DNA from 4 places in the Shewanella sp. UCD-FRSSP16_17 genome. Region 2 is predicted to be linked to each of the others. Evidence: predicted binding sites of a transcription regulator. Region 2 holds the regulator's gene; each other region holds the start of a gene.
What was found. The regulator MetJ, encoded in region 2, represses methionine synthesis genes. The targets are predictions, from matches to a motif close to TAGACGTCTAGACGTCTA.

Region 1 (7,539 bases), on a different contig from region 2:
CAACTATTATTACCCGATAATTTACCGCCTTCTGCAAACGTAATTTGTGCTGGACTATGATTAATTACAGCTTCAGAAAGAGCAGATTCAATATACCAACTACCTAACAAGTTAATTTCTTCAGCCTGGTGGCTGTTGCTTTGACAAGCACTAAGACCGAAAATAACCAAACAAGCGGTAATAGCGGGTTTTATCATGATGGTTTCCAATGAGATCGATAATCATCATAGTATATACTGTGTTTCAGCTAAATTTTCATGATGAAGTAGATTTAATTGTTATTCATTCTTTAAAGTCAGTGCATTAGTTAAGCTTGTCGTAAAAATCGACATCTTGATATGTCATTCAGTTAATAAGAGCTATTTAATGAGTAAAATATTTAAAGTCATGCATCTGGTCGGATTATTTATGGTTGGCTGTGGCGCATATTTCTATTTATTGACAGACATGGCCAACGAAATAAATGGCATGTTATTAGTGGCGAGCCTGATTGGTATTGGGCTTTTAATTATGGCGCCTTATCCTGTTGCATTAGTCTTCGATTGGGCACAAAAGCAGCCGCAGTCCCAAGTAAAACAAGAAAGTGATAATAAAACTGAATGAAAATCCAATACCGATTAGCAACACAAGAAGACTCAGCGGAACTGGCTCGACTTGAAAAGAGCTACATGAATGACGAGCTGTCATCACCCGCAGAAAGTATGTCTGGGCAGTGTTTTTCAAAGACCGATATTAGCGAGTTAATTCGCCTCGGCTGGATTATGTTAGCAGAGAACAGTGAAAAACAAACGAGTGCTGCACAAAGTCAGGCAAGTATTATTGGTTATGTGATTGCTGGACCTTGGTCATGGTTTAAATCATGGGGTATATACGCACTTGTTATGCGAAAACTATCTGATATAGAAGCGGGGTTTAGTAAGATAACGGCGCAAAATAGTTGTCAATATGGCCCCATTTGGATCCATCCTGATTTTCGTGGCCAAGGGATATTTGCGAAGTTAGTTGAAAAGCTTAGTTGTAATGTGACCAAAAAATACCCTTATATGGTGACTTTTATCGCAGAAGAAAATCAAACTTCTTTCGCCGCTCATACTGGTAAATCTGCCATGGAAGTAGTGGATTACTTTAGTTTTCAGCAGCGTGATTACTATTTGCTGCTAATGAAAAATTAATAGTGACAAGCAGGTATGGACAAGGTTATTAATGAAGTGGTTAACCGAAGAATTTAATGTATGGCATAACAAGAGGTAAATGATGAGTGTTGAAAACTCGCTAAATCAATTTGAACAGTTATTTCAGCCGTATTTGCATTTACGTTTGTCCGCTTATGATAATGCCAAAATTGTGGTGGCAGTATTAGCATCACAAAATAAAACATATCGTGTGGTTGAGTGTGTAAGTTCAGCGCAGTTAGATACTGAGCAAGCTGCAAGCCAACATGGCCACTACCTTGTTGAAACTGACTTCGGCAATATTGGCTGTGGCCGAGCTAATGGCTATCAAGAGGCTATTCAATTAATCGATGCGCTGCAAGACGTAGATCTAAGCTCCGCAAGAGAGCTGACTGTACCAGTGTTGAATATGCAACAAGTGGCGTTTATGTGCGTAGAAACGGCGCACTTTGATCACTGCTGATACGTATTACTCTAAATTTTCTTACTGTATCTGACTCAACTCAACTTAACTCGACTTAAGTAATGCCAAAGGTCTATTTTGGTTGTTATGCTTTTTAAATAACTGATTTATATTATTGTCTACCTCATGGGGCTTAATAAAACCGTGCTGCTGATAGAAATCGGTGAGCGAAGCTATTGCAAAAACATAACACTCAGATTCAAGCAAATTTGATTGAATAACAGACATCAATTGATGAGCGATTCCTTGGCTTCTAGCACTTTTTTTAACGACTAACCCTGTGACTAATTGAACCTCGCCAATTTTTTTTATCCTCACAGCAGCTAAAATATTATCGATTTGAAGCTGGTTCGTGTGGTTAGCTATTGGCTTATCATCAGCTTTTTCTTGGCAGCAGAGGATGACAGTGTCTTTAAACATTGGCTTGGAGTAGGGCAAGTGTTGGCGATAGAAAAGTTTGATTACGGACCATAATTGTTGCTGCTCGCTCAACGTCGTTTGGTAGTACTCGCCCTGAATACTGTCCGACGCTCTGACTGGCAAAGGCACTGATGACAGGCTAGAAAAGTCAGATTTACTTGCTTTGAACATATAATAGGAGTGCATTCATTTTCCTGAGTTTTATCATTGAGTCTCGCAACTTAAGCCTTGCAACCTAAGCCTCGCAACCTAAGTATCGCAATCTAAGTATCGCAATCTAAGTATGGCAATCTAAGTATCGCAACCTAAGCCAGTTAGCCAAAGTCGGTATGGCTTAACATCATATTGAGCATTCAGATCATAGCTTATTGCTTCAATGGGTTCGACTTATCACCTTATTTCCAATTGGTAAATTATTGCTCATTTTTAGGGCGTTTCTATGCTGGGTTTCTATGCTCGTTTCATTGCCAGTTCAACGGTTGTTATATTATTTGTTTTTTACCTGCTTCCTTATTTTCACATATTGAAAGTGTCATTGTAGAAATTCTGTCCACTTTGAGCCTTTAAAGTGCTTATTTGTGAATGTTAACAAGTTGTTTGCTGGTTAGGACTTGTTTGAATAATTATACGGTGATAGCTTAATAACTATCTTATTTAGTTTATGATTTTCATACTATTATTTGTATCGGTTTTGTTTGAATAGGTATGTTAACTAAACGTTGAAAGCAAGTTTGAGATTTCGATGGAATTTTTGCCGCATACGTTAACCGCACAGCAAATGTATAAATTATTGATTGGTGGTATCACCCCAAGACCAATCGCTTGGGTGTCTACGGTATCGGCAAAAGGAGTACCTAATTTAGCACCATTTTCATTTTTTACAGTGGCAAGTGCTAATCCTCCAGTGTTGTGCTTTAACCCAATGAGTACCGATAAAGGCGCAGAAAAAGACACGCTAGTTAATATACGTGAGCAGCAAGAATTTGTGATCAACACTGTCAGTTATCAAGACTTATCGGTAATGAATCAAACGTGCCATTCATTACCGCCAGAACAAAATGAGTTTGAATATGCTGGAATAGAAACCTTAGACTCAACGATTGTGAAACCAAGTCGCGTTAAGCAAGCTGTGGTCAGTTTTGAATGTCGACTCAATCAAATTGTCGATTTAGGTAATCAGCCATTAGCAGGGCATTTGATATTAGGGGACGTCGTTGCTGTTCATGTTAACGATGACGCGATAGATAATTTTAAAATAGATGCAGATCAACTTGATGCCATTGGCAGAATGGCTGGCAGTGACTATTGTTTAACGAGAGATAAAGTACAATTGATGCGCGAATAAAGCGATGTAAACGAGTTAAATAAAAGGACTATTTAATTCATACCCTTAGGGTAAGAAAATCTACTGATGAGCATTAAGTACAGGGAGAGATAATGCCACTTTTAGAACAATTTAAAAATAAACTATCATCAAAACAAAGTGATGTATCTTTGAGCGTCGTGATAGGAGTCATCGTCTCTTTTTTCGTTGTCGCCTATGGCGCTTTAGCTAATCCGCTCGAATACACAGAGCCACAATCTTTGGTCGAAAGGCTAACAATATATGCTTATGGCTTAATCTTGCCTGCATTGGCATTTATGTTTGCTGCAGGGCGTGTGCTACTAAGACGATTCAATACCACACAAACTCATGTTCGCTCGGCTTTTGAGGAGTCGGAAAAAACCAGGCATTTACAAAATGTTTTACAAAATACCTTAGAGCAATTTTGTATTGTTTTGAGCGTGTATTTTTTATGGACCTTTATTATGCCTGCTGAGTTCATGTCACTGATTGCGCTAATATCGATAGTCTTTTTTATCGGCAGAATTATATTTATCAGTGGTTATGAAAAAGGTTCCGCCACAAGAGCGTTAGGGTTTAGTTTGACATTTTATCCTTCGGTTCTCTCTGTAGGCGCTATTATTATTTATCTCTTTTATCGTACGTTCTCTTAGCCGTTTTAGTGAATTTTACCCATAAAAAAACCGTCATAAGACGGTTTTTTTGATTCTACTTTATGCGCTAGGCTATGTTGAAAACTTATAAGCCTGCATCTGCACGTAAGATTTCAGCTTTATCAGTCGCTTCCCAAGGGAACTCATTACGACCGAAGTGCCCGTATGCAGCTGTACCTTGGTAAATTGGACGAGCTAAATCTAACATAGCGGTTAAGCCATATGGACGTAATTCAAAGTGCTGGCGAACTAGCTTGATAAGTACGTCTTCAGAAACTTTACCTGTACCAAATGTTTCAATACTGATTGACGTTGGCTCTGCAACACCAATAGCGTAAGACACTTGGATTTCACAGCGATCAGCAAGACCTGCTGCAACGATGTTTTTAGCAACGTAACGTGCAGCATAAGCAGCACTACGATCCACTTTTGATGGGTCTTTACCTGAGAAAGCACCGCCACCGTGACGTGCCATACCGCCGTAGGTATCTACGATAATTTTACGACCGGTTAGACCACAATCGCCTACTGGGCCACCAATAACAAAACGGCCAGTTGGGTTAATGAAGTACTTAGTGTCTTTGTTTAACCATTGTGATGGTAAAACAGGCTTAATGATGGTTTCCATCACGCCTTCGATTAAGTCTTCTTGCGTCACATCTTCACGATGTTGAGTCGACAGGACGATGGCGTCGATACCTTTGATTTGACCATTTTCATAGGCAAAAGTAACCTGACTTTTCGCATCAGGACGTAGCCAAGGTAATGTACCGTCTTTACGGACTTCAGACTGACGTTTAACCAGCTTGTGTGCGTAAGTAATAGGTGCAGGCATTAATACATCAGTTTCATTGCTTGCATAACCAAACATTAATCCTTGGTCACCTGCGCCTTGCTCTGCAGGATCGCTACGATCAACACCTTGGTTAATATCTGGAGACTGTTTACCAATCGCATTTAAAATCGCACAAGAGTCAGCATCAAAACCCATATCTGAATGAGTGTAGCCAATTTCACGTACTGTTTTACGTGTGATTTCTTCGATATCAACCCAAGCTGAAGTCGTAACTTCACCACCGACTAATACCATGCCAGTTTTAACGTAAGTTTCACATGCAACACGCGCCTTTGGATCTTGCTCTAAAATTGCGTCTAGTACCGCATCAGAAATCTGATCGGCGATTTTATCTGGATGACCTTCTGAGACTGACTCAGAGGTGAACAAGTGGTTTGCCATAGTTGGTAAATCTCGTCTTTTGGAATTTGAACGTGTAGAAGCATCTACATCTAGACGTCTATAATAATTCAAATTAAGTTTGATAACACCCCTTAGAATCAATATAAGTTAAAAATTGTGCAACCATTCAAAGATTTATAAAAACTGTCATTGCTCTGTTTTATAAATTTATTAAATTAATCTTATGAATTTTATGCTAATTCTTGCCTTTATACTGTATTGGGTAGGGATGCTAAGGTTAAAAATAAAACAATAACTTTAGTTGATGTTTATCACTTTGTTGGTTTTTTTATTCGCCGGTGGCAACAAATATTCACAGTACTTTTAATGTGACAAAAAATGTCTTAGGGCAATTTAAAATAGAAAATGTAATAGCTTAGTGGGAAAAAGTTATATAAATGTTATCGGTAACATGGTATAAAGTTGGCTAATTAATCTACGCGTTTAGTTTGCAATAGATTGTTAGATGAAAAAAAGTGGCTAATACCGCTAATAAAAATTTGCGTCACATCGCCTAGTAGGGGAAAATATGCCCCCACAATTGCCCGCTAGACCTCACAAACAAGCAGGAGAGAGCATGTCATCTCGTAAAGAACTCGCAAACGCTATCCGCGCATTAACTATGGATGCCGTTCAAAAAGCCAATTCTGGACACCCAGGTGCACCAATGGGGATGGCAGATATTGCCGAAGTGCTATGGAATGACTTCCTAAAGCATAATCCAACTAACCCAGAGTGGGTTGATCGCGATCGTTTCATATTATCAAACGGTCATGGCTCAATGCTGATTTACTCTTTACTTCACCTGTCAGGCTACGCGCTGCCAATTGAAGAAATCAAAAACTTCCGCCAATTACATTCTAAAACACCAGGCCATCCTGAATACGGTTACACCCCAGGTGTTGAAACCACAACCGGTCCTTTAGGCGCTGGTATCAGTAATGCTGTGGGTATGGCTATTGCTGAGAAAACCTTAGCAGCACAATTTAATAAGCCTGGTCACGATATCGTAGATCACTTCACTTACTGTTTCTTAGGTGATGGCTGTTTAATGGAAGGTATTTCGCATGAAGCTTGTTCTTTAGCGGGTACATTAGGCCTAGGCAAATTAGTGGCATTTTGGGATGACAACGGTATTTCTATCGATGGTCATGTTGAAGGTTGGTTCACTGATGATACGCCTAAGCGTTTTGAATCATACGGCTGGCATGTTATTGCAAATGTTGATGGTCACGATAGCGATGCTATCCGCGCTGCAATTGAAGAAGCAAAATCTGTGACAGATAAGCCTACGATGATTTGTTGTAAAACCACTATTGGTTTTGGTTCTCCAAACAAATCAGGCAGCCATGATTGTCATGGTGCACCATTAGGTGATGCTGAAATTGCAGCAGCTCGTGAGTTCCTTGGTTGGGAACACGCGGCATTTGAAATCCCTGAAAACGTTTATCAAGGTTGGGATGCTAAAGATGCTGGCGCAAACAACGAATCTGCATGGGATAAGAAATTTGCAGCTTATCAAGCAGCATTCCCAGCAGAAGCAGCTGAATTTACACGTCGTGTATTAACCGGTGAATTGCCTGCAGAATTTGAAGCAAAAGCGAATGCATTTATTCAAGAGTGCCAAGATAAAGCAGAAGGCATTGCAAGTCGTAAAGCTTCTCAAAATGCGATTGGCTTCTTCGGTGAAATGTTACCAGAGTTATTAGGCGGTAGTGCTGACCTTGCAGGTTCTAACTTAACATTATGGTCTGGCTCTAAAGGTATTCAAGACGACCCAGCGGGTAACTATATCTTCCACGGTGTTCGTGAATTTGGTATGAGCGGTATCATGAATGGTATCTCGCTTCATGGTGGTTTCATTAACTACGGTGCGACTTTCATGATGTTCATGGAATATGCGCGTAATGCTGTACGTATGTCGGCGCTAATGGGTATTCAAAATATCTTTGTTTATACCCACGACTCAATCGGTCAAGGTGAAGATGGTCCAACTCACCAACCAGTAGAGCAATTAGCTAACTTACGTATGACACCAAACATGACAGTATGGCGCCCTTGTGATGCTGCTGAAACAGCCGTTGCTTGGAAAGCTGCGATTGAAAACAGCAAAGCGCCAACGTCATTAATTTTCAGCCGCCAAGGCTTAAAAGCCCAGTCTCGTAATGCTGAGCAATTAGCAAATGTGGCTAAAGGTGGTTACGTACTGTCTGATTGTGCAGGTACACCTGATGTTATTTTGATTGCAA
Region 2 (7,539 bases):
TTAGCAATATTGCCCATCATGTTGTCAACATCCCCTGTACGGGTGCCTTTTTGCCATGCCAATAATTGATTTTTAAAGTAGGTGGGTTCTTGGCCAGCTAACCGCGGAAATTGACCAGCACCAATACCTGACGGACCGTGGCAACTGGTACATGCTGGGATCTCTCGCTCCCAATCACCTTGAAAAGCCAGTTTCTCGCCTATATCGCTAATGACAACTTTATCACCTCGATACTGCAAACTAATTTCAGCGACTGGTTTTGCAGCAAAAAAATCTGAGACTAATTTAATGGTATCGCCCTGCACCGTCATAGCCATTGCCATCATCGTCGGATTTTGACGTTTACCAGACTGAAAATGAGAAAGTTGCTGGGCCATATAGTCACTAGAAAGGCCTGCTAATCTAGGGCCTGCTACCCCTAAACCTTCACCGTTTACGCCATGACAACTTAGGCATACTTGAGCCGCTGCAGGTACGGTTTCAAGGAGCTCTTTAGGTGACGCTTCAGGAATACTGGCTGAAACACTAAGGCTTAACGTACTGCCAATTAGCGCCGCCCAAAACCTAGATACACTAAAGTTTGCACTTTGTACCCATTGCGAAGTAACTGTATTGGTGAAACGCCATGAGTGAACTTTGGAAAACCAGAGATTTTTATTCATATATCAGCCTTTTGTGAATAATCCATTTCCTATGCTTTACTCAATATAGTCAATAAAAGAACAGTTAGGCAGGATGTTTTTTATACAAAAGCAAGATGCAGATAATTAAGTTCATACTGCTGAATTTTTTATTAATAATGACTTGGTTTACTGCGATATCTCAAAAACATTAAAGAAAATAACGCACTTGGGTAGCACAAGGTTCAACCACTGCATTACTGTCCCCCAACAAAAAAGGCTTACTTCGTTTAGAAATAAGCCTTTCATTTACACTAACCATAAGGTGAACAAGCAATTAAAAGTTACTCTTGCAGTAAATCCTTACAAATCTGTACCAGATCGGATTGAACGGCTGCCGCTGTGACTTCTCTGCCAGCACCAGATCCACGAATAATTAGAGGATTACCTTGATAAAACGCACTTCGAATAACAAAAACGTTATCACCAGGGGTTAAATTGGCATAAGGATGATTTGTATCGACCCATTGGATACCTACTTCAGCATGCATTTTGCCATCAACCTTGTCCAAAGAGGCGACATAACGAAGCACTTTATTTTGCTCTGCCGCTGTAGTGAACTGCTGCAACATACTCTGATCAAGTTCCGTGATACGTGCTAAAAAATCATCTAAAGATAAGTCTGCCAATGCAGCAGGCACCAGTGAGTTTAAGACTATATCCTCTAATTCAATTTCAAAGCCAATCTCACGAGCTAAAATCAATAGCTTACGTTGCATGTCACGACCAGAAAGATCGTCACGTGGATCGGGCTCGGTTATCCCTAACCCTCTTGCCTCTATCACCAATTCTGAAAAAGATTTTTGGCCATCATAATGCTCAAACAACCAACACAAAGTGCCTGAGAAAATACCGCCAACCGCCTCAATACTGTCACCACTATTACGTAAATCATTCAGGGCGTGTTGTATTGGTAAACCCGCACCACAACTTGCGTTATAACGCCAAAATAGTCTGCGGTTACTCAGCTGTTGTTTCAGCTCTCGGTAAAATGGTAATGGCCCTGAACCTGCAAGTTTATTAGCACTAACAACATGAATTCCACGGGCAAATAATTCAGGGTATTGTAAAGTTAAGCTGGCGCTGGCACTGATGTCTAGCACGACTAATTCATCACAATCGAGATGCTCTAGTTGCTCAAATAGACTCGTATAATCCCAAGGTTTAGCAGTCGTATCAAACTTATCTTGCCATTGAGTAAGATCAATTCCGTCAGGGCAGATAAGTGCTTCTTTAGAGCTCAGTAATCCCACTAATTGCACAGTGGCTTCAAGCTCACGATTAAGTGCTGTTGAAGATCGTTGGAATAAATCAATCCAAGCTTCACCGATATTACCGACTCCCAACAGCAGCACGCCAATACGCATTCGTGGACCTGCGCAGCGGCGATGTACTTTTTGAGTGAGTAAGCTCACCTGAGATTTTGGCACTAAGGTCACTAAGCTTAAATCATCTTGATAAAGCGGTTTTGCATCACGACTGAGTAAGCGAGCAAAACTGCGACGATAGTGCTCGGCATCAGCGCTAACCAAGGCGACTAATCCAAGCTCATCGCTCACATGAATATCACTGACATTAAGCGCTTGGGCGTGTAATTCAAGTAAGGTGTGCACTTGCTTTTGATTTTCAACAGTAAAAGCAAGTTCAACTTTATGGTGGGCAGATGTCCAATAAGCTAAAGGAAGGATCCCCTGTTGCGCTAATAATTCAATCAGGTTTTCTGTTGGTGATTGCAGCTTAATTTTAAACAGTACGACCTCATTTAAACTCGTTACAACCGGCGCACTTGCCGAAGAGCTTTGCGGCGCAATCAAGGTAAAATCAGTATGAGATGCATAGCTAGAACGAACAGCCAAACTGACATTGGTATCAAATAAAGGTTGTAATGTCCTGCTGTGAAGGACAGGAGAACCTAAATGAGCCAATCTATCCGCTTCCGCCAATGACATACTATTGAGTAACTTGGCATCATTGATTTTATTAGGGTCTGCATTAAACACCCCTTCAACATCAGTCCAAATAGTGACTCGTTCTATATCTGCTAAGCTCGCAATTAAGGTTGCGCTGTAATCAGAGCCATTTCGTCCAAGTAACAGAGTATCACCTTGCTGGTTAGCGCAAATAAAACCAGTAATGACTAATCGCTCATTGGGGTGCGCTTCAAGCAGTGCTTGCACTTTTTCACGTGATTGAGCTAATCGAATATTAGGCACTAAGCCTTCGTCAGCAACGAGAATTGAACAAGCATCAACATTGATTGCAGCAACACCTGATTCACGTAAAAGCGCAGCCATTAAGCGCGCAGACCAACGTTCACCAAAGCTGAGCACTTGGTTTAATTCGAATTCATTGCGCTGCTCAAGTGATAACAGGCTGATCAGTTGCGCCTTATCCGTTGATAGACGCTCACGTAAATCTCGGGCTTGTTCGTTAGAGAGCAGCTGCTCAATTAAGTTTTGCTGGTAGCTGATGAGAACTTGTAATTCTTCTTGCCATAATTCGCCCGTTTCCCGAAGCGACAACAGCTTGTATAGAAAGTTAGTGCTTTTTCCCGCAGCTGACACGACGACAAGATCGTCGCAGTTTCCATGAGTCAACAAAATATGGGCGACACGGCGATAACAATCTGCATCAGCAAGACTTGAACCACCAAACTTATGTAAATGACTGCGGGTCATTTTGTACTCCTTAAACCACTAAACTTTTGTGCAAAACGCTGACTGACACGGAACTATAATGCGGCAACTGCTGCGAGCCCGGCATTGATGTCATTCACTAAATCTTCTGCGTCTTCAATCCCGACAGATAGTCTCAGTAATGTATCTTTAATACCAGCTTCATAACGTGCTTCAGGCACCATTGCTCTGTGGGTCATTGTTGCTGGGACGGCAACTAAGCTTTCCACTCCGCCTAAGCTTTCAGCAACACTGAAAATCGATAATGCATTTAAAAAGGCAACCACTTCCGCTTCGCCACCTTTAAGCTCAAAACTTAACATAGCACCAAAGCCTTTTTGCTGTTTGGCAGCAATATCGTGACCTGGATGGTCTTTTAAACCGGGATAGTACACTTTTTCAACGACATCACTAGATTGCAGCACGTCAATCACACGCTGAGCATTAGTTTGATGCTCACGGATCCGCACGGCTAAAGTTCTAATACCACGCAGTGTTAAGTAACTGTCAAATGCAGAACCTGTTAGCCCTAAGGTATTTGACCACCAATGTAATAGCTCACCAAGCTCTGCATCTTTAGCGACAACGGCGCCGCCAACAACATCACTGTGGCCATTAATGTATTTAGTCGTTGAGTGCATCACGATATCAGCACCAAGTTCTAATGGCTGCTGTAAAATTGGAGATAAGAAAGTATTGTCGACTACAACAAGTGCATCAACAGCATGGCTTGCTTCAACGATGGCTTTAATATCCACAACCCGCAAAAGTGGGTTCGAAGGTGTTTCTAACCAGACCATTTTAGGCTTTTGCGCTATCGCTTCAGTGAGTGCTTTCTCGTCAGTTTGATCAACAACCAATAATTTAAATTGGCCTTTGTTGGCAAGATTTGTGAACAGTCGGTAACTACCACCATAACAGTCATGCGGTACCACGATTAAGTCATCAGGCCCAAGTAAACTGGTCACTAAGGTAATCGCGGCCATTCCTGTACAAGTTACAATCCCTGTCGCGCCATTTTCTAGTTTAGCGATTGCCTCTCCTAGTACACAACGAGTCGGATTACCTGAGCGGCTATAGTCGAATTCCCTAGGGTTGGTGTGTCCATCAAATGAATAATTTGTTGAAAGATAAATCGGCGGGACTACCGCGCCATACTGAGTATCAGATTCGATACCTTGGCGAACTGCTAATGTAGCTGCGCGATGTTTTTTCATTGTAAGCTCCTCAAGATTGACACACTATAGAGTACACACCGTAGAGATGTCTAGATGGCTAAATGTACCTAAGCAAAGTTAGATCGTCAACACATATTAGACGTRTAYACGTCTAAACATAAAGAAATCTATTTGTATTCGTTATAGAATAGCAGCAATAATTTGACTGTAATAAATAAGCAGTTAAAATCTGCCACGAATCTATCGTATAAAGGTGAGTTAATGACTGAATGGAATGGCGACTATATCAGCCCATATGCCGAACATGGCAAAAAAAACGAACAAGTTAAAAAAATTACGGTATCCATTCCGTTAAAAGTGCTTAAAGTACTAACTGATGAACGTACTCGTCGTCAGGTGAATAACTTGCGCCATGCCACTAACAGTGAACTATTATGTGAAGCATTTTTGCACGCATATACTGGTCAGCCACTCCCTAACGATGAAGATTTATCTAAAGAAGGCCCAGATAGCATTCCAAGTGAGGCTAAAGCTCTTATGGATAAAATGGGCATCGAGTGGGAAGATTTAGACGAATAACCACTATTGAGCTTACTTTTATGTAAGCTCAATTTTATTCTGCATTTCTATTCGCATAAATTTGTCGCACCAAATTTGCACCGACCTTAATTAAGTCAACGAGCACAGAATGGCATTTATCGATCCGCAAACCTTGATGCTTGCATCGGTTATCATATTTCTGGGCGCACTAACTCAGGGGCTAATAGGTTTTGGCTTAGCAGTGGTCGCCAGTCCACTGCTTTACATTATTGACCCTCAACTTGTTCCTGTTCCAGTTATTGCATGTGGATTTTCCATTGCATTAATAACGTTATTGCGAGAGCGAACCCCGCTCAAGTTTAATGGCTTACAATACGCCTTGCTCGGTCGAGTCCCTGGTGGTTTTCTTGGTGCTGGATTATTAATTTTTGCCCCACAAGCAGTATTAGGGCTAGCGATAGCCTTTATTGTGGCTACTGCAGTCATTCTTAGCATCTATAAAATTACCGCACCAGTAAATAAGATCACTTTGTTTATAGCAGGGGTTTTATCAGGAGTATTTGGCAATATCGCAGCAATTGGTGGCCCACCTCTAGCAATATTACTTGCCGGAAAAGACGCACCACAGTTTCGTGCAGCCTTATCCATATTTTTTGTCTTTAGTTCTATGATTGCGATGTTGATACTCATTTTGGCGGGACTCGTTGAGCTAAAACATGTTTGGCTTTCATTGATGTTATTGCCGTCGGTGTTTTTAGGTAGCCTAGTGGCAGGAAAACTAACCAATAAAGTCGACAAAGAAAAAACCAGAATGGCAACATTAATGCTGTGTGGCCTGAGTGCTATCGTGCTAACAATTAAGTCAACGTTAGCTTTATCTATCAGTTAATCACGCCATAATTAAAGTCGCTGACGATCTGCTAAGTTAACACTCAAAAGTGGTAAGAGGTTTGTAATACTGCCCCTACGGCGTCATCTTCACCATAGCTACCACTCATGTCTAACTTAAATGCTTGCCCAATCGCAAAACCTGTACCAAATGAATATATATCAACACTGTTGTCTTTTAAGTCATGTCGATAACCCATTCTCAACGAGAGCCAATCAGTGGCTTTTAGTTCACCGCCTACACGCCAATACTGCACAGGATCAAACTCTTTAAATCGGGTTTGATCGACTAAATCAATATCTGTGGTCAAGGTTACCGATGACCAATCGTAGGCAGCGCCTGCGGTAATTAATGGTTCCACTTGGTAGTGAAACTCTCGTCCTTGCGCTTCAACCGTTTTGACGGTTTGACTGAATAAGTTTCTGGCAGATAGCCCAATAGTTAATTTTTCAATAGGTTCAAATGCGACACCAACGTCCAAATTAAAGAGATTTTCATCGTTACGATATTTGTCATCATCAAAATCATCGGCGTCGAAATTGTTAGCATTAACTGAGTAATGGTAAGTATCAATTCGTTGAAACTTCGGTGAAACCCCTACCCTGACAGGCATATTTACAATCGACAAAGGAAAGCTGAGTGCCACACCAAAATCAGTCACACTACCAGCTAGCACGACACCTTGAGAATCGAGGTCAGTGATTTCAGTTGGCGGGTTATTAGGGTCAAGCACGTTCAAAGTATCAATGTCTGACTGGGCAATATCGGCCACACCCACTGCGTCAATATAACTTTTATAAAAAACCGCCATCGGCATACGTTGATTTGGTATCACCAAGGCTGCACCAATTCCTGCTGATACATTCGCCACATTGCCTTTGAGTGATTCTAAATCTAACACCAAGTCGTCTCGAAAGGCTTCAACCTCGGCGGAATCACCGTTATTGATTGCCGTTTCAAGGCCATCATAAGAGTCCTGTAACGAATCAAACTTATCAATCATATTATCGCTATCAGAACCTTCGGCGCCAATTGTTGGCAGTAATAAAGAAAATGCTTGGGTCTTGTTGATTTCATCATTGGTATAGGTGTTATGTGGAATAAGAATGGCCAATAAAGCAGGATTAATGAAACTGGCGCCAACTCGATTAGAGGCAGCAACACCAGTACCACCCATACTGTCGCTTCGAGCTTCAAAATAAAGCCCGCTAGCTTGCACATTATTGGCAAGCAAGAGTAAACAGAAAGGTAGCGCTAGTCTTGATAGCATCCCAGTTTTCCTATTTTTATTGTTTAATAAAGATAGTAGAAATAATCAAAAAAGGATGTCATATCAGCAAACTAAATTTTCATTTTTACCTTGTTTCAATTAACTGCATTGACTAAATTTTTATAAATCAGGCAGATAAGATTTGAAACGTTCATGGGTAAACTGTATAAATTTCTTCAGGCGCTCAGGTTGAAATTTGTCCTTGTGATAAAGCACATAAAACGGTGTGTCGGGTATTTGCCAATCTGTAAATACTTCGACTAATTTCTCAGTTTGTATCTCTTGATGGCAATATAAATAAGGCAAC
Region 3 (7,539 bases), 120 kb from region 2:
TCGCAGCAGAGTTTCTACAGCAAGTGGGTATTGAATTAACTATTGCTGATAATGGCCAAATCGCTTTAGACATGGTAGCGAAACAAGGTTTTGACTTAGTGCTAATGGATTGCCAAATGCCAGTAATGGACGGCTATACCGCAACAGAGCAAATTAGATTACAGCCAGAGTTTGAAAATCTGCCGATTATTGCGATGACTGCTAATGCCATGGCCGGTGATAAAGAGAAATGCATTAACGCTGGGATGAACGATCATGTTGCCAAACCAATAGAAGTTTCTCTTCTATATCAAACCTTGCTTAAATATTTAGGGTCAAACATAGCAACAGAAAACCTGACATTCACCGCAAAGGGTTCAACTAAGACTGATGAAACTTGGCCTCAGCATCCTGACGTCGATGTCGATCGTGGTTTGCAATTAGTGCAAAACTCAGCTCGCCTATATCGCAAAATATTGACCCGATTTGTAGAGGGTAAGCGTCACATTGTTAAAGAGATAACGAATGCTATCGATAGCAATGAACGAGAAGATGCTATCAGGTACGCACATACTCTTAAGGGGTTATCCGGTAATTTAGCTTGCGATAAGTTAACTGCTCAGGCAAAAGAACTTGAAAAGAACTTGATTGACGAAACTGAGCTTTCAGATGAACTTAGTCAATTAGACAGCTTAGTTAGCTCAATTTGCGAAGCTATCGATGTTTGGTTAAATAACAATGAAACTGGCGATGAGGCTACTCAGCTTGAACTTATCAGCGATGAATTTTTTGCGGAATTACTCGATAAATTATTGGCGCTGTTAGACGATGGCGACGCATCAGCTACCGATATGATCGACAATCTACAGTTACAGGTGAATCAGCAAACTTGGGCTAAACTTAAGCCCGTAGGTGCAATGATTAAAGGTTACCAGTTTGAAGATGCTGTCGAACATATTGAGAAAATTCGTAAGAGTATTGGCTGATGTGGTTTTTACAGCTTACCGAAAAAGTATTTTAAGTCATATTCACTAGGAAGAGTTATAGGGATTTAACATGGAAAAAGCGACGGTGCTGATAGTTGATGATACACCTGAAAATATTGACATTTTAGTTGGTATTTTAGGTAAAGATTACAAGATCAAAGTCGCAATTGATGGTCCTAAAGCGTTAGCTTTGGCTCAAAAGTCGGCTCCAGATCTTATTTTGTTAGACGTTATGATGCCTGGCATGAACGGCCATGAAGTTTGCCAGAAACTCAAAAGTGAGCCACTAACCTGCCACATTCCGGTGATATTTGTTACGGCATTATCTGAGACTGAAGATGAAGCACAAGGCTTTGAGTTAGGCGCCGTGGATTATATTACTAAACCTGTCAGCCCCGCAGTGGTAAAGGCGAGAGTAAAAACCCATTTATCTTTGTATGATCAAAAACGCTTACTTGAATCAGAAGTCGCCCAACGTACTAAAGAATTGAGTGAAACTCGATTTGAAATCATTCGCCGTTTAGGCCGAGCAGCAGAATACAAAGATAATGAAACTGGATTACATGTTATTAGAATGAGTCACTACGCTAGATTATTAGCGATTGCATCTGGTCATTCTTCTCGGTTTTGTGAGTTAGTCTATAACGCAGCGCCCATGCATGATATTGGCAAAATAGGCACGCCAGATTCGATATTAAAAAAGCCGGGTAAGTTAGATGCCGATGAGTGGAAAGAGATGCAAGCGCATGCGCAAATCGGTGCTGAAATCATCGGCGATCATGATGACCCTTTATTGCAAATGGCTAAACGCATTGCCATTAGCCATCATGAAAAATGGGACGGCAGTGGTTACCCCCACGGTTTATCTGGTGAAGATATTCCAATAGAAGGACGTATTATTGCCATTGCCGATGTATTTGATGCTCTGACTTCTGCAAGGCCTTATAAAAAAGCGTGGACGGTTGAAGACACGATGGCGCTAATTGAGAAAGAGTCAGGCAAGCATTTCGATCCTGATTTGGTAAAACAGTTTCGTTCAGTACTCGATGATGTGAAAGAAATCAAAGCGAAGCACGAAGAAACTTTTTAATACTGCCGCTATTTAGAATATAAAAAGGCTGCTAACCCTTATTGGGTTAGCAGCCTTTTTTATATCACGTTTGATTAGCGCAACTACTTACGCTGTTACTCATCGTCTAATGAATAAGGTAGTGGTACAACTGAAAGTAGGCTATCACTGTCATCGCTAATACGAAGTACAGCATCATTATCAGTGTCGTTTGCTAGGACTGCGGTAAGCAATACTTGGCCATTATACTGAACTGACTCAATGACTTTACCTGCACGGCGATAGTCACCATCCATTTGAACTTCGATTTGTGTTTCGCTATTGACGGTATCGGAGGCTGTTCCAGATAAAATATACAAGGCACGTTTATTACCACCTCGGTATTTCATTCTGGCGATAGTCTCTTGACCCATGTAACAGCCTTTTTCAAAACTAATCCCATTTACAGCTTGTACATTACACATTTGTGGCACAAATTCAGCGCTATGATTAGCGTCAATGTTGGCATAACCCGCTTTTATCTCTAGTGCTTGCCAAGCAGAAGCATTAAGTAATGGCTGCTTAGAAGCTGCAATGACTTTGCTTGCTATATCTTCGTTTAGAATCAATATAAATCGGTCATTATCTTTTAAAATAATCGAGTTATCGACGACAGTTAATTCGTCATTTATCGCACCAAATTCTTGTTCAACGAACTGGCTTGCTGTGTTACCTGCTATCCCTATAATACATTTACTCGCACTGATATCAGTTAATTCAGCTTTACTGAAAACAGCATATTTTTGCCACTGAGCCAAACTTAGTGGTAATGCGGATGCTGTGTGAAGGGTGAATAAGCTGTCATTGCATGAGAATGTTCTGAAGCTTGAGATCATTTTCCCTTTTGCATCACAATGAGCTCCCCAACGCCATTGCTGGTCTGTTAGTGAGGTGATATCAGTGGTGACTTGGCCGTGAATAAAGGTTTTACCTTGCTCACCAGTAATTTCAATTAAGCCTAAATGCGTGAGATTGGCGACAAATAAGTCAGGGGAAGTATGTAGAAAGTCCCAATCAGGCTGTGTTGTTGCAAGTGTCATAAACTGATCCTTAAGATGACCATCAAAAGATAGACAGTGAGTGTAACGGAATTCATTAATGCTCAAAAGAAAAAGCTACCTTCAATTGAATGAAGATAGCTTTAGTTCACAATATTTTCGTGATGTTATTGGTCAATTCGTCATCAAGTTTAAATGGGCTGATTGACCGTTTAACTTAACGATTAAAACAATACACGAGTACGAATCGTACCATCAATCGCTTTCAATTCACCAAGAGCTTGTTCAGCTTGATTAGAGTCAACTTCCATCACTACATAACCAATGTCTGCTGTGGTTTGCAGATATTGCGCTGCAATGTTGATACCTTTTTCAGAGAAGGCTTGGTTAATTTTGATCAATACGCCAGGGCGGTTATGGTGAATATGCAGTAGACGTGAAGTGCCTTTGTGTTGTGGCAAGGTCACTTCTGGGAAGTTAACTGCAGATACAGTTGAACCATTATCTGAGTATTTAGCTAACTTGCCAGCGACTTCAATACCGATATTTTCTTGCGCTTCAGCGGTGCTACCACCAATATGCGGAGTAAGAATCACGTTATCTAAGCCTCTTAATGGGCTAACAAATTCATCATCATTAGATTTTGGTTCTACAGGGAATACATCAATCGCAGCACCTGCAAGGTGACCAGACTTTAATGCCTCAGATAACGCTTCGATATCAACAACGGTGCCACGAGACGCATTAATGAATATGCTTTTTTCACGCATTTGAGCAAACTCAGTTGCGCCAAACATGTCTTTTGTTTGAGGCGTTTCAGGTACATGCAAACTGATTACGTCAGCTTCATTCAATAGGGCTTCTAATGAGTGAATTTGACTCGCGTTACCGAGTGGCAATTTGTCTTCGATATCAAAAAATACGACTTTCATTCCTAAGGTTTCTGCAAGAATACCTAGTTGAGTACCGATATGACCGTAGCCGATAACGCCTAAGGTTTTACCACGAACTTCGTAACTGCCAGCTGCACTCTTCAACCACCCACCACGATGTGCATGAGCATTTCGTTGCGGAATGCCACGCATCAGCATGATAATTTCACCCAATACTAATTCTGCAACACTTCGCGTATTAGAAAATGGCGCATTGAATACAGGCACACCTAACTTTTCAGCGGCAGCAATATCGACTTGGTTAGTACCAATACAGAAACAGCCAATAGCCACTAATTTCTCAGCATGATTTAACACATCAGCAGTTAATTGAGTACGGGAACGCAAACCGACAAAATGGGCATCCTTAATGGATTTTAATAGCTCATCTTCTGGTAACGAAGCTTTGTGATATTCAATGTTTGTGTAACCTGCACGCTCTAGTACATCGACCGCAGTTTGGTGGACGCCCTCCAACAGCAGGATTTTGATCTTATCCTTGTCAAGCGAGTGTTTCGCCATGATATGGGTACCCTCTTATCAATAGTTATGCTTATGTTATGCTGATAGTAATGCAAGACCAAAATAGCACTTTTTTAACTGGTTGTAGAGGGCTAGATGGCTAAAGTTAATATTCTAATTCTAGAACAATATCATCTAAGAGGGATTTAGTTTGAATAAGAAAGTTATATGGCTAGTGATTTATTGCAGCGTGCTCTGTTGGTCTGTTATCTCACCTAAGGATATGTTTACTTGGTGGCTTGAAGCGCTTCCTGCGTTATTGGCTATTCCTATCCTATTTTTTACTCGAAATAAATTCCCCTTAACCTCACTGTCTTATCTGTTAATTTTAATCCATTGCTGTGTGCTGTTGGTTGGCGCTAAATACACTTATGCAGAGGTGCCGTTATTCGATTGGTTAGCACAACTGATGGATAGTGATAGAAATRACTACGATAAAGTTGGCCATCTCGCGCAAGGTTTTATACCTGTGATGTTAGCCCGTGAAGTGATGTTGAGAAATCATGTGTTACAACCAGGCTATTGGTGCCAGTTTTTATCTGTGTGTTTTGTGTTAGCGTTTTCAGCTTTCTACGAACTCATAGAATGGTGGGTTGCTTTATTAACGGGAGAAGATGCAGAAGCCTTTTTAGGCACTCAAGGTTACGTTTGGGATACCCAATCTGACATGTTTATGGCATTAGTAGGAGGAATTAGTGCATTAGTGTTGCTTACTGGACTACATAATAAGCAGTTAGCATCACTTAATCGTCACTAATTTTTAGGTAAATAAACTAAATTAGGCAGTGCGGAAAGTTTTTTTATGCTATTAATAGAGGACTTTATAAGGACTTAGATGATTAATTCATACATTAGTATTGCAAAAATACCTTATGGACTAGTTAAAATATACTATCATTGAACATTGTTGTTACATGTTTTCAACATTTCAGGAAGAAACTCGCTGACGCGAGATGTGATGGATACTTTTCAGGGAGAAAAGTGATGAATTCAAATATTGATGAATTAGTTTTTTTGCACCAAGTCGCAGCGCCATGTCATTTGGCCATTTTAGCTGAGTCTATTGGTCTCAAAACTCGCATAGTTAAACATGCGAGTGAACTAGAGGTTGAGAAAAATACCAATAGTTTTTATCTAATCGCTCAAAAAGGAGCGGCTTTAGACAGTAAAGGTATCCCTTTACTGGTTTCTCGGCTCGTCAATCATGTCCCTGTTGCTTTATATCAAGTTGAGCGTGGCTCGCTTGATCAAGAGTCAGCGCTATTGTTAGGAGTAAGAGGCTTACTTTATGCCGATCAGCGTATGGATCTGATGTTAACAGGGCTGAGAAAAATGGTCGCAGATGAGCTTTGGTATGATAGACCGCTAATTAGTAAGATTTTCCGCAGACTGGTTCAGAAACTGGATGCAAATATTGATATTCCGCCTGATACGGTTGCTATGCTACAAATGCTAACAAGCCGAGAAAGAACGATTATTCAACTTGTTTCTAGCGGTGCTCGTAATAAAGAAATTGCCCACAGGTTGTGTATTAGTGAGCATACAGTCAAAGCCCACATTTCATCTATTTTCCGTAAAACGCAATCACGCAATCGGGTTGAATTATTGCGTTGGGCGCAAACTTATCAAGCTCACTTTGAGTTCGCTTAAATCTGTATACTGGTAGACGTTACAGTTACTGATTTTCCATTAAAATTGCAGTCAACAACAAGTTTGCATAAAAAGGGAGCCAAATGGCTCCCTTTTTCATCACTATATCTACAAATTATTTGTAAAAAGCAATAATTAGTTTTGGTAAATAGTTGCTGTATTAAAGTCGCCAGACTGCGATACACTGATCATATCGTTACTGCCTACTTGCATACCCGTTACTAAGTTATCATTGCCTACTTGAGAAATAGTTAAGCTGTTGTTAGTACCATCGACAAGGAAATAGCCGTCATCGCCACCAACCCAGTTACCAGCGCCTTCTTGTGCAATATCGATGATATGATCTTCACCAAGAGACACAACATCAGCTAAGTTAAATTCGCCTTCTTGTACGATATCAACACTTTGGCCAATCCCAACGACGCTCACAGTGGCTTCGTTGTCAGAGCCGACTTGTTCAAGTGTCGTGCTGTTTTCAAAACCAAAGGTATCTGAATAAGCAAAGTTAGTGTCGCCTTCTTGGCTAACTGAAACTGTATTTTGATCAAGTTCAACAAACACAGCAACTTCATTACTGTTACCTGTTGAGCTAATTTCTACCATGTTATCAGCACCATATGTACCTGAAGCAACGTAGTTATCTTCGCCATCTTGAACGACACTAATCACGTTTAAATCGCCGATTGTTTCGAACTCGGTTAGGTTGGCAGTACCTGACTGATCAATATCAATCATGTTGTCATTACCAGAAATTACAGCAATGTTGCTATCACCAACTTGGTTGCCTGTACCATCTTGATAGATGAATACTTCATTACCATTGCCAGTAGCAAACTCAATAACGGCGCTGTTCAAGTCACCGCTTTGATCGATAACAATATCGTTATCTGAGCCCGTTAAACTTGCAACAACCCCTGTGTTAGCAAAGCCAGATTGGACGATTTCAAAACTGTTATCATTACCTGTGACACCTAATACAGCGCCAAAGTTTTCATCACCTGATTGGTCGACAAATAAATCGTTGTTATTACCAACGTTTGTACCACCTGCAGCAGATACTAAGCCAGCTTGGTTATTGTTACCTTGCTGAGAGATAATGCCGTCATTGTCATTACCTTCTACACGAAAAATTGCCAAGTTAGTTTCACCAACTTGTGTGGTTTGAGTTAAGTTGCTGTCACCCACTTGCTGGATAATGCTGTTGTTTCGAAACCCATCTTGAACTGTATCAGCGATATTAGATGCGCCTACAGAAGTGGTTTCACTTGTATTCCAAAACCCTGATTGGTCAACAGTAACTTGGTTGTCATTACCATTCACACTTACGTTTGAAATATGCCAGTCATCAACCTGATTGGTTAACA
Region 4 (7,539 bases), on a different contig from region 2:
AGTTAAGCGTGGTGTAACCGCTCGTGCTCGTCACAAGAAAGTACTTAAATTAGCCAAAGGTTATTACGGAGCTCGCTCACGTACTTACCGCGTTGCTGTTCAAGCAGTAACTAAAGCTGGTCAATATGCTTACCGTGACCGTCGTCAGAAGAAACGTCAATTCCGTCAACTTTGGATTGCACGTATCAATGCGGCTTCTCGTCAAAATGGTCTTTCTTATAGCCGTTTCATTAATGGCCTTAAAAAAGCATCAATCGAAATCGATCGTAAGATTTTGGCTGACATCGCTGTATTCGACAAAGTAGTTTTCACTACTTTAGTTGAAAAAGCAAAAGAAGCTTTAGCTAAGTAATTAGCTATTATGCTTAAAGAAGGAGCCTTCGGGTTCCTTTTTTTATGCCCAAAATTCTTATAGGATAGTAAAAACACCGAATAAAATGTTGTGTTAATACTTTAGAGAATAGGTGTACTTACATGGAACAGTTACACACTGAACGATTGCAAATTAGTTTAATGACACTCAACGATGGCGACTTGTTGTTTGAGTTAGATCAAGACCCTGCTGTGATGCAATACATAAACGGTGGCAAAGTTACTTCAGCGCAAGAAATAGAAGACATTTATATTCCGAGGTTAGCTAAATACATCAACCCAGAACGAGGTTGGGGACTTTGGAAAGTATCTCTTAAAGAGCATCCTAGTTCTTTTCTTGGTTGGATACTCATTCGACCTATGCATTTCTTCACTCTGTCTCCTTCATATTCTGATTTAGAAATTGGCTGGCGTTTTAAACAATCAACATGGGGAAGAGGAATAGCGACTGAAAGTGCAAAAGCTGTGATGGAGCATTTGCTTGCAACTCAGCAAAACATAAAGCATTTTTCCGCCATTGCAGATGAAGAAAACCTAGCTTCAATTAATATAATGAAAAAACTGGGTATGAAATATATTGAAAAACTGTCGCATCCAGATGTGGAAGGCGATGTAGACGTTGTTTTATATTCAAAAGACACAAAAAAAGCCAACTAAATAGTTGGCTTTTTTCTATAATAGCAATTTATTTTTGAGCGTCTAAGAAACGTTCAGCATCTAACGCTGCCATACAACCAGAACCGGCCGATGTAATAGCTTGACGATAATGTTGATCCATAACGTCACCACAAGCATAAATACCTTCAATACTCGTTTGCGTAGCATTTCCTTGTAGTCCACTATTTACAGTAATATAACCATGATTCATGGTTAATTGACCATCAAAAATACCGGTATTTGGACTATGACCAATAGCAATAAATACACCCGCAACGTCTAAATCTGAAATCGCACCATCTTTAGTACTCTTCATCTTTAGACCCGTAACACCCATATTATCGCCAACAACTTCATCGAGAGTTTGATCTAAATGTAGAATAATGTTGCCACTCGCTACTTTATCCATTAATCGGTTGATTAAGATTTTTTCAGAGCGGAAACTATCTCTACGATGAATCAAATGAACTTCTGATGCGATATTACTTAAATATAGTGCTTCTTCAACGGCAGTATTACCACCGCCTACAACGGCCACTTTTTGATTTCGATAAAAGAATCCGTCACACGTTGCACAAGCAGACACACCACGTCCCATGAATGCCTCTTCAGAAGGCAAACCTAGATATTTAGCCGATGCACCTGTTGCGATAATTAAGGCATCACAAGTGAATTCACCATTGTCACCTTTCAATTTAAATGGGCGCTCACTGAAATCAACTTCGTTAATATGGTCGAAGATAATCTCTGTATCAAACTTCTCAGCATGCTGCTGCATTCTTTCCATTAATGCAGGGCCAGTAAGATCATTCGCGTCACCAGGCCAGTTTTCAACTTCAGTCGTTGTCGTAAGCTGTCCACCTTGTTGCATACCAGTGATCATAACTGGTTTTAAATTTGCGCGTGCAGCATAAACTGCAGCCGTGTAACCAGCAGGGCCAGAACCTAATATCAGTAGGTTAATATGACGTGCTTGACTCATTGTTGTATATCTCCGTATTCATATGCCTAAGCAATTTGAATGGATTGTAGGGAATTTAACGGGGCGGGTAAAGCGCAGTTCGGTCTAACTTATAGATTGCTTTAATCGACTATGTACACAAAAGACACCAAAGTGGTGCCTTTTTATACTTATTTTCAGCGCTTACTTGTTAAAACGAAATATGACAGCTCGGCAAGTCATTCTTTTCTAGATAATTTTGGTGGTATTCTTCAGCAATGTGGAACCGCTTTAATGGTACAATTTCTGTAACAATTTGACGGTTTCCCCATTTGCCACTGGCGATTAATTGTTGTTTTGCTGACTCAGCTATTTCTTTTTGTTGATCATCATGGAAAAAGATAGTGCTTCTATACTGAGATCCAATATCTTTGCCTTGTTGATTCAAGGTCGTCGGATTGTGATTTTGCCAAAAAACAGCGACTAAGGTTTCGTACGAGACGATTGTTTCGTCAAATTCAACTTGAACGACTTCGGCATGGCCAGTGTTGCCCGCTTTAACTTCAGCATAAGTTTGGTATTGATCATTCCCGCCCATATAACCGCATTTGGCATCTAAAACACCTTCTACTTGTTTAAAGAAGTATTCGACGCCCCAAAAACAGCCTGCACCAAATGTTGCTAATGTCATAGTTATACCCATAAAGAAGTCTAGATGGCTAAAAGTATATTTGTTCACAGCAGGAATGCAAGCAAAGATTTACATTTTGTTAAATGACACTTAACGTTAGCGTCCATTGAATGTGTTAGAATCAACACGATTATGAAACCTATTCGTTTAAACGTCTTTCAAGGAGTCTTTGTGTTTCAGCAATTAATGGACGATCATGACTTTCTCGCTTTTACTTTGGCCAATATTGATAAGCCTTTAAAAAGCCAAGCATTCACATTATCAAATCAAACAACAGTCACAATCTTAGATAATGGTGTAATCAGCTTTAGCCCCGCATCTGGCTCTACAAAGGATGTGGTTTTATCATGTGCCATTCATGGTAATGAAACCGCGCCTATAGAAATATGTAACAAACTCATCAGTGATTTACTTACCTGTAAAATAGAAACGCTGCATCGCGTTTTATTCATTATTGGTAACCCTGATTCTATATTGACTCAAACACGCTTTGTTGAAGAGAACATGAACCGTTTGTTTTCAGGTGCTCATTCAGATGGGGAAGGGCTGATAAATAAAGAGCGAGTGAGAGCTAAAGCGCTTGAACAATACGTCAGTGATTTTTTCAATGACAATGATAACTCGCAGCGTATTCATTACGATTTGCACACAGCTATCAAGCCTTCAAAGCATGAAAAGTTTGCGATATATCCCTACAGACCAGGCAGAGCATTCAGTGCGAAACAAATAATGTTTTTAGCAGGCTGCGATGTAGATACGATTTTGTTTCATCACGAACCCACAACAACATTTAGTTATTTTTCATCAGAGCAATTTAAAGCTGATGCGTTTACCGTTGAGCTAGGTAAAGTTATGCCATTTGGTGAAAATGATATGCATAAATTTGCAAATACCCACAAAATGTTAGCGGCGCTTATTACTCAAACAGAACCAGAATTAGCCGTATTCGATAGCAATAAACTCAACTTGTATAAAGTATCACGTTCAATCAATAAGCATTTTGATGATTTTTCTTTTTCATTTTCTAAGACGACTGAAAACTTTACTGGGTTTGAGCAAGGCCAGACTTTAGCAATTGAAAACAATCAACAGATAAAGGTTATAGAGCCCTACGAAGCTATCGTTTTTCCAAATGAAAATGTACCTGTCGGGCAACGCACGGTATTATGTTTAGTACCAGCGCCCAATGAAGATATTCAATAACTTGTAAAGTTAGATATACAAATTTTTTGCAAGGTTATTTACCAACAAGAAAGCACATTAGTTGATAGTAAGTTTACGTTAACGTAATGTGCTTTCGCATATAATAAATTAAGCTTTATTTTATAAGGCCTCAGATAACAAGAGCATAATATGAGCAACGCACCGCTGAATAATGAAACAGTGCATCGTGTCAGCTTCTTAGACAAAGCGTCATTGCACATTCCTATTTTAAAAATTCTGCAAGCAGACGGTACCACATATGAAAATGCGGTGATGCCTGTCATTGATCAAGCACTCGCTGAACGTATTTACGACACTTGTGTATTTACCCGTGTTTTAGACGAACGTATGTTAAGTGCGCAGCGTCAAGGTCGGATTAGTTTTTACATGACCTGTACTGGTGAAGAAGCCTCAATTATTGGTAGTACAGCTGCGCTTGATGATGGCGATGTAATACTTGCCCAGTACCGTGAGCATGCTTCTTTACGCTATCGTGGTTTCACCACAGAGCAGTTCATGAATCAAATGTTCAGTAATGAGAAAGATCTAGGCAAAGGACGTCAAATGCCTATTCATTACGGCAGTAATGAACTTAATTATCAAACCATCTCTTCACCTCTAGCGACGCAAATTCCGCAAGCAACAGGTGTTGCTCATGCATTCAAGTTACAAGGTAAACGTAACGTAGCAATTTGCTACTTTGGTGAAGGTGCAGCTTCAGAAGGTGATTTTCATGCTGGCTTAAATATGGCCGCAGTGCTTAAGTCTCCGACTATCTTTTTCTGCCGTAACAACGGTTATGCCATTTCTACTCCAACCGAAGAGCAATTTGCTGGTAATGGTATTGCGAGTCGTGGTGTTGGTTATGGTATGCATACTATTAGAGTTGATGGTAATGACATGCTTGCAGTATTAGCTGCAACACAACAAGCTAGAGCTTATGCACTTGAACATAATGCTCCAGTGTTGATTGAAGCGATGACATATCGTCTTGGTGCGCATTCATCATCGGATGATCCTTCAGGTTATCGCTCTAAAGAAGAAGAAGCCAAGTGGGAACAACATGATCCCGTAAAACGCTTTAAGCTTTGGATGATCAATAAAGATTGGCTAAACGAAAAAGATGACGCTGCTCAGTATGAACATTACCGAGAAGAAGTGTTAAACGCAGTAAAAGTCGCAGAGAAAGTGCCATTACCGCACCTTGACTCATTGATTACAGATGTATTGGATAAGCCAACGCCAGCCCTTGAAAAGCAATTGGCAGAGCTAAAACAACATATTAAGAAATATCCAAAGTCATATCCAAAAAGTGCAGGGAGAATTTAATCGTGGCTGAAATGAATATGTTACACGCCATCAACGATGCGTTATCAATCGCAATGACTGATGATGAGCGCATGGTAGTATTTGGCGAAGATGTTGGCCATTTTGGTGGCGTTTTCCGTGCAACTTCTGGTTTACAAGAAAAATTTGGTCGTGAACGTTGTTTCAATACACCGTTAACAGAACAAGGCATTGCAGGTTTTGCCAATGGTCTTGCCTCTAACGGCATGACAGCAGTTGCTGAAATTCAATTTGCTGATTACATTTTTCCAGCCTTTGATCAAATCGTGAATGAAACTGCCAAATTCAGATACCGCAGTGGCAATCAGTTTAATGTCGGTGGTTTAACCTTTAGAACACCTTACGGTGGTGGTATTGCAGGTGGTCATTATCATTCACAATCTCCTGAGGCTTACTTCACACAAACTCCAGGATTAAAGGTTGTAGTACCCCGTAACCCAGAACAAGCTAAAGGGTTATTGTTAGCATCAATTCGCGATCCTAACCCTGTTATCTTTTTTGAACCTAAACGTTTGTATCGTGCATCTGTTGGCGAAGTACCTGCTGGTGATTTTGTTATCGAACTCGGTAAAGCTGAAGTCGTTAAAGTAGGTAGCGATATAACCTTATTAGGTTGGGGCGCTCAGATGGAAATTTTAGAAAAAGCGGCCAAAATGGCAGAAAAAGACGGTATTTCTTGTGAAATTGTCGATTTACGTACTTTGTCTCCATGGGATGTTGATACCGTAGCTGCATCGGTTAAGAAAACAGGAAGACTTCTGATAAACCACGAAGCACCTTTAACAGGTGGTTTTGCTGGTGAAATTGCTGCGCAAATCCAACAAGAATGTTTTTTACACCTAGAGTCGCCAATCAGTCGTGTTTGTGGTCTTGATACACCATATCCTTTGATTCTTGAAAAAGAATACATGCCTGATGAGCTAAAAACTTATGAAGCTATTAAAGCTTCTGTCAATTTTTAGGAGCAAGATATGATTAAAGATTTTATTTTGCCTGATATTGGCGAAGGTGTAGTTGAATGTGAGTTAGTTGATTGGATGGTCAAAGAAGGCGATGTTATCGTTGAAGATCAACCTATCGCTGACGTTATGACAGATAAAGCATTAGTACAAATTCCAGCACCACATGGTGGCGTTGTGACTAAGTTATACTATGCAAAAGGTGAAATAGCTAAAGTACATGAGCCTTTATACGCCGTTGATATTGAAGCAACGTCAGCCGAGAAAACAGAAGAAAGTTCATCACAGAATCACGATGATCAAGTATCGACTGAACAGCAGAATGTAGAAATTAGCTCAACGACTGATTCAGTAACCGTATCTGGTAAAGCTGTTGAAGAATTCCTTTTACCGGATATAGGTGAAGGTATTGTTGAATGTGAATTAGTTGAGTGGCTTGTAGAAGAGGGTGATCAAGTCGTTGAAGATCAACCCATCGCCGATGTCATGACTGATAAAGCGTTAGTACAAATACCAGCAATTAAAAATGGTAAAATTGTTAAGCTGCATTATCGAAAGGGTCAACTTGCTAAAGTTCATGAACCTTTATTCGCTATTGAAGTCGAATCAACTAGTTCAGTGGTGGGATCTACGCAAGTAGAAACGGCAACGACAACAGTGGCTTCAACGACTTCTTCAGTACCACAAGGAAAAGCATTAGCAAGTCCTGCCGTTCGTCGCTTAGCGAGAACGTTAGATATCAACATTGCTAATGTACCCGGCAGTGGTAAGAATGGTCGAGTATATAAAGAAGATGTAGAAAACTTTGCCAATGGCAGTTCATCGAATGCTCAGGCTCAACCTGTTACGACTCCGACACAATCACCTGTTAACGACACGGTTTCTCAGTCTATTGTCAAACAAGCTGCAGATACAGTAGAGCCAATTAAAGGCGTAAAAGCGGTTATGGCTAAGATGATGGTTGAGTCAGTTTCAACTATTCCTCATTTTACTTATTGTGAAGAGTTTGATTTAACAGAATTAGTTGCACTTCGTACAGAGATGAAAGAACGTTATTCATCAGATGAAGTAAAACTAACCATGATGCCTTTCTTTATGAAGGCAATGTCTTTAGCAATCAATTCATTCCCAGTGATGAACAGCCAAGTTAATTCAGATTGTAGCGAGTTAACATACAAGGCAAGTCATAATATTGGTATGGCCGTTGATTCAAAAGTGGGTTTGCTCGTACCAAATGTCAAAGACGTACAAGATAAATCTATTCTTGATGTTGCCGCAGAAATTACGCGACTAACTAACGCCGCTAGAAGTGGACGAGTCAGCCCAGCGGATTTAAAAGGTGGCACGATTTCAATTTCTAATATTGGCGC

Region 1: a site for MetJ is predicted at 5,334-5,351, ahead of metK (methionine adenosyltransferase). Genes of this name have one in related genera too.
Region 3: a site for MetJ is predicted at 4,611-4,628, ahead of serA (phosphoglycerate dehydrogenase). Genes of this name have one in related genera too.
Region 4: a site for MetJ is predicted at 2,801-2,818, ahead of msrA (peptide-methionine (S)-S-oxide reductase MsrA). Genes of this name have one in related genera too.

The regions. Positions count from the first base shown of each region.
Region 1 is NZ_LZFV01000024.1:496,132-503,670, forward strand. It holds gene A9267_RS13665 (META domain-containing protein) at 1-197, opposite strand, end outside; gene A9267_RS13670 (hypothetical protein) at 367-603, shown strand; gene A9267_RS13675 (GNAT family N-acetyltransferase) at 600-1,172, shown strand; gene A9267_RS13680 (hypothetical protein) at 1,255-1,635, shown strand; gene A9267_RS13685 (GNAT family N-acetyltransferase) at 1,681-2,241, opposite strand; gene A9267_RS13690 (flavin reductase family protein) at 2,798-3,400, shown strand; gene A9267_RS13695 (MAPEG family protein) at 3,493-4,053, shown strand; gene metK (methionine adenosyltransferase) at 4,139-5,290, opposite strand; gene tkt (transketolase) at 5,868-7,539, shown strand, end outside.
Region 2 is NZ_LZFV01000035.1:283,570-291,108, reverse strand. It holds gene A9267_RS15050 (c-type cytochrome) at 1-662, opposite strand, end outside; gene A9267_RS15045 (bifunctional aspartate kinase/homoserine dehydrogenase II) at 965-3,358, opposite strand; gene metB (cystathionine gamma-synthase) at 3,412-4,572, opposite strand; gene metJ (met regulon transcriptional regulator MetJ) at 4,795-5,112, shown strand; gene A9267_RS15030 (sulfite exporter TauE/SafE family protein) at 5,222-5,962, shown strand; gene A9267_RS15025 (conjugal transfer protein TraF) at 6,006-7,232, opposite strand; gene A9267_RS15020 (LysR family transcriptional regulator) at 7,353-7,539, opposite strand, start outside.
Region 3 is NZ_LZFV01000035.1:406,906-414,444, forward strand. It holds gene A9267_RS15495 (PAS domain S-box protein) at 1-965, shown strand, start outside; gene A9267_RS15500 (response regulator) at 1,036-2,055, shown strand; gene ygfZ (tRNA-modifying protein YgfZ) at 2,151-3,113, opposite strand; gene serA (phosphoglycerate dehydrogenase) at 3,296-4,525, opposite strand; gene A9267_RS15515 (DUF2238 domain-containing protein) at 4,677-5,282, shown strand; gene A9267_RS15520 (helix-turn-helix transcriptional regulator) at 5,510-6,175, shown strand; gene A9267_RS15525 (hypothetical protein) at 6,311-7,539, opposite strand, start outside.
Region 4 is NZ_LZFV01000001.1:546,712-554,250, reverse strand. It holds gene rplT (50S ribosomal protein L20) at 1-352, shown strand, start outside; gene A9267_RS02350 (GNAT family N-acetyltransferase) at 475-1,029, shown strand; gene trxB (thioredoxin-disulfide reductase) at 1,058-2,011, opposite strand; gene msrA (peptide-methionine (S)-S-oxide reductase MsrA) at 2,181-2,660, opposite strand; gene astE (succinylglutamate desuccinylase) at 2,832-3,863, shown strand; gene A9267_RS02330 (thiamine pyrophosphate-dependent dehydrogenase E1 component subunit alpha) at 4,014-5,192, shown strand; gene A9267_RS02325 (alpha-ketoacid dehydrogenase subunit beta) at 5,195-6,172, shown strand; partial or broken gene A9267_RS22250 (biotin/lipoyl-containing protein) at 6,182-6,448, shown strand; partial or broken gene A9267_RS02320 (dihydrolipoyllysine-residue acetyltransferase) at 6,542-7,539, shown strand, end outside.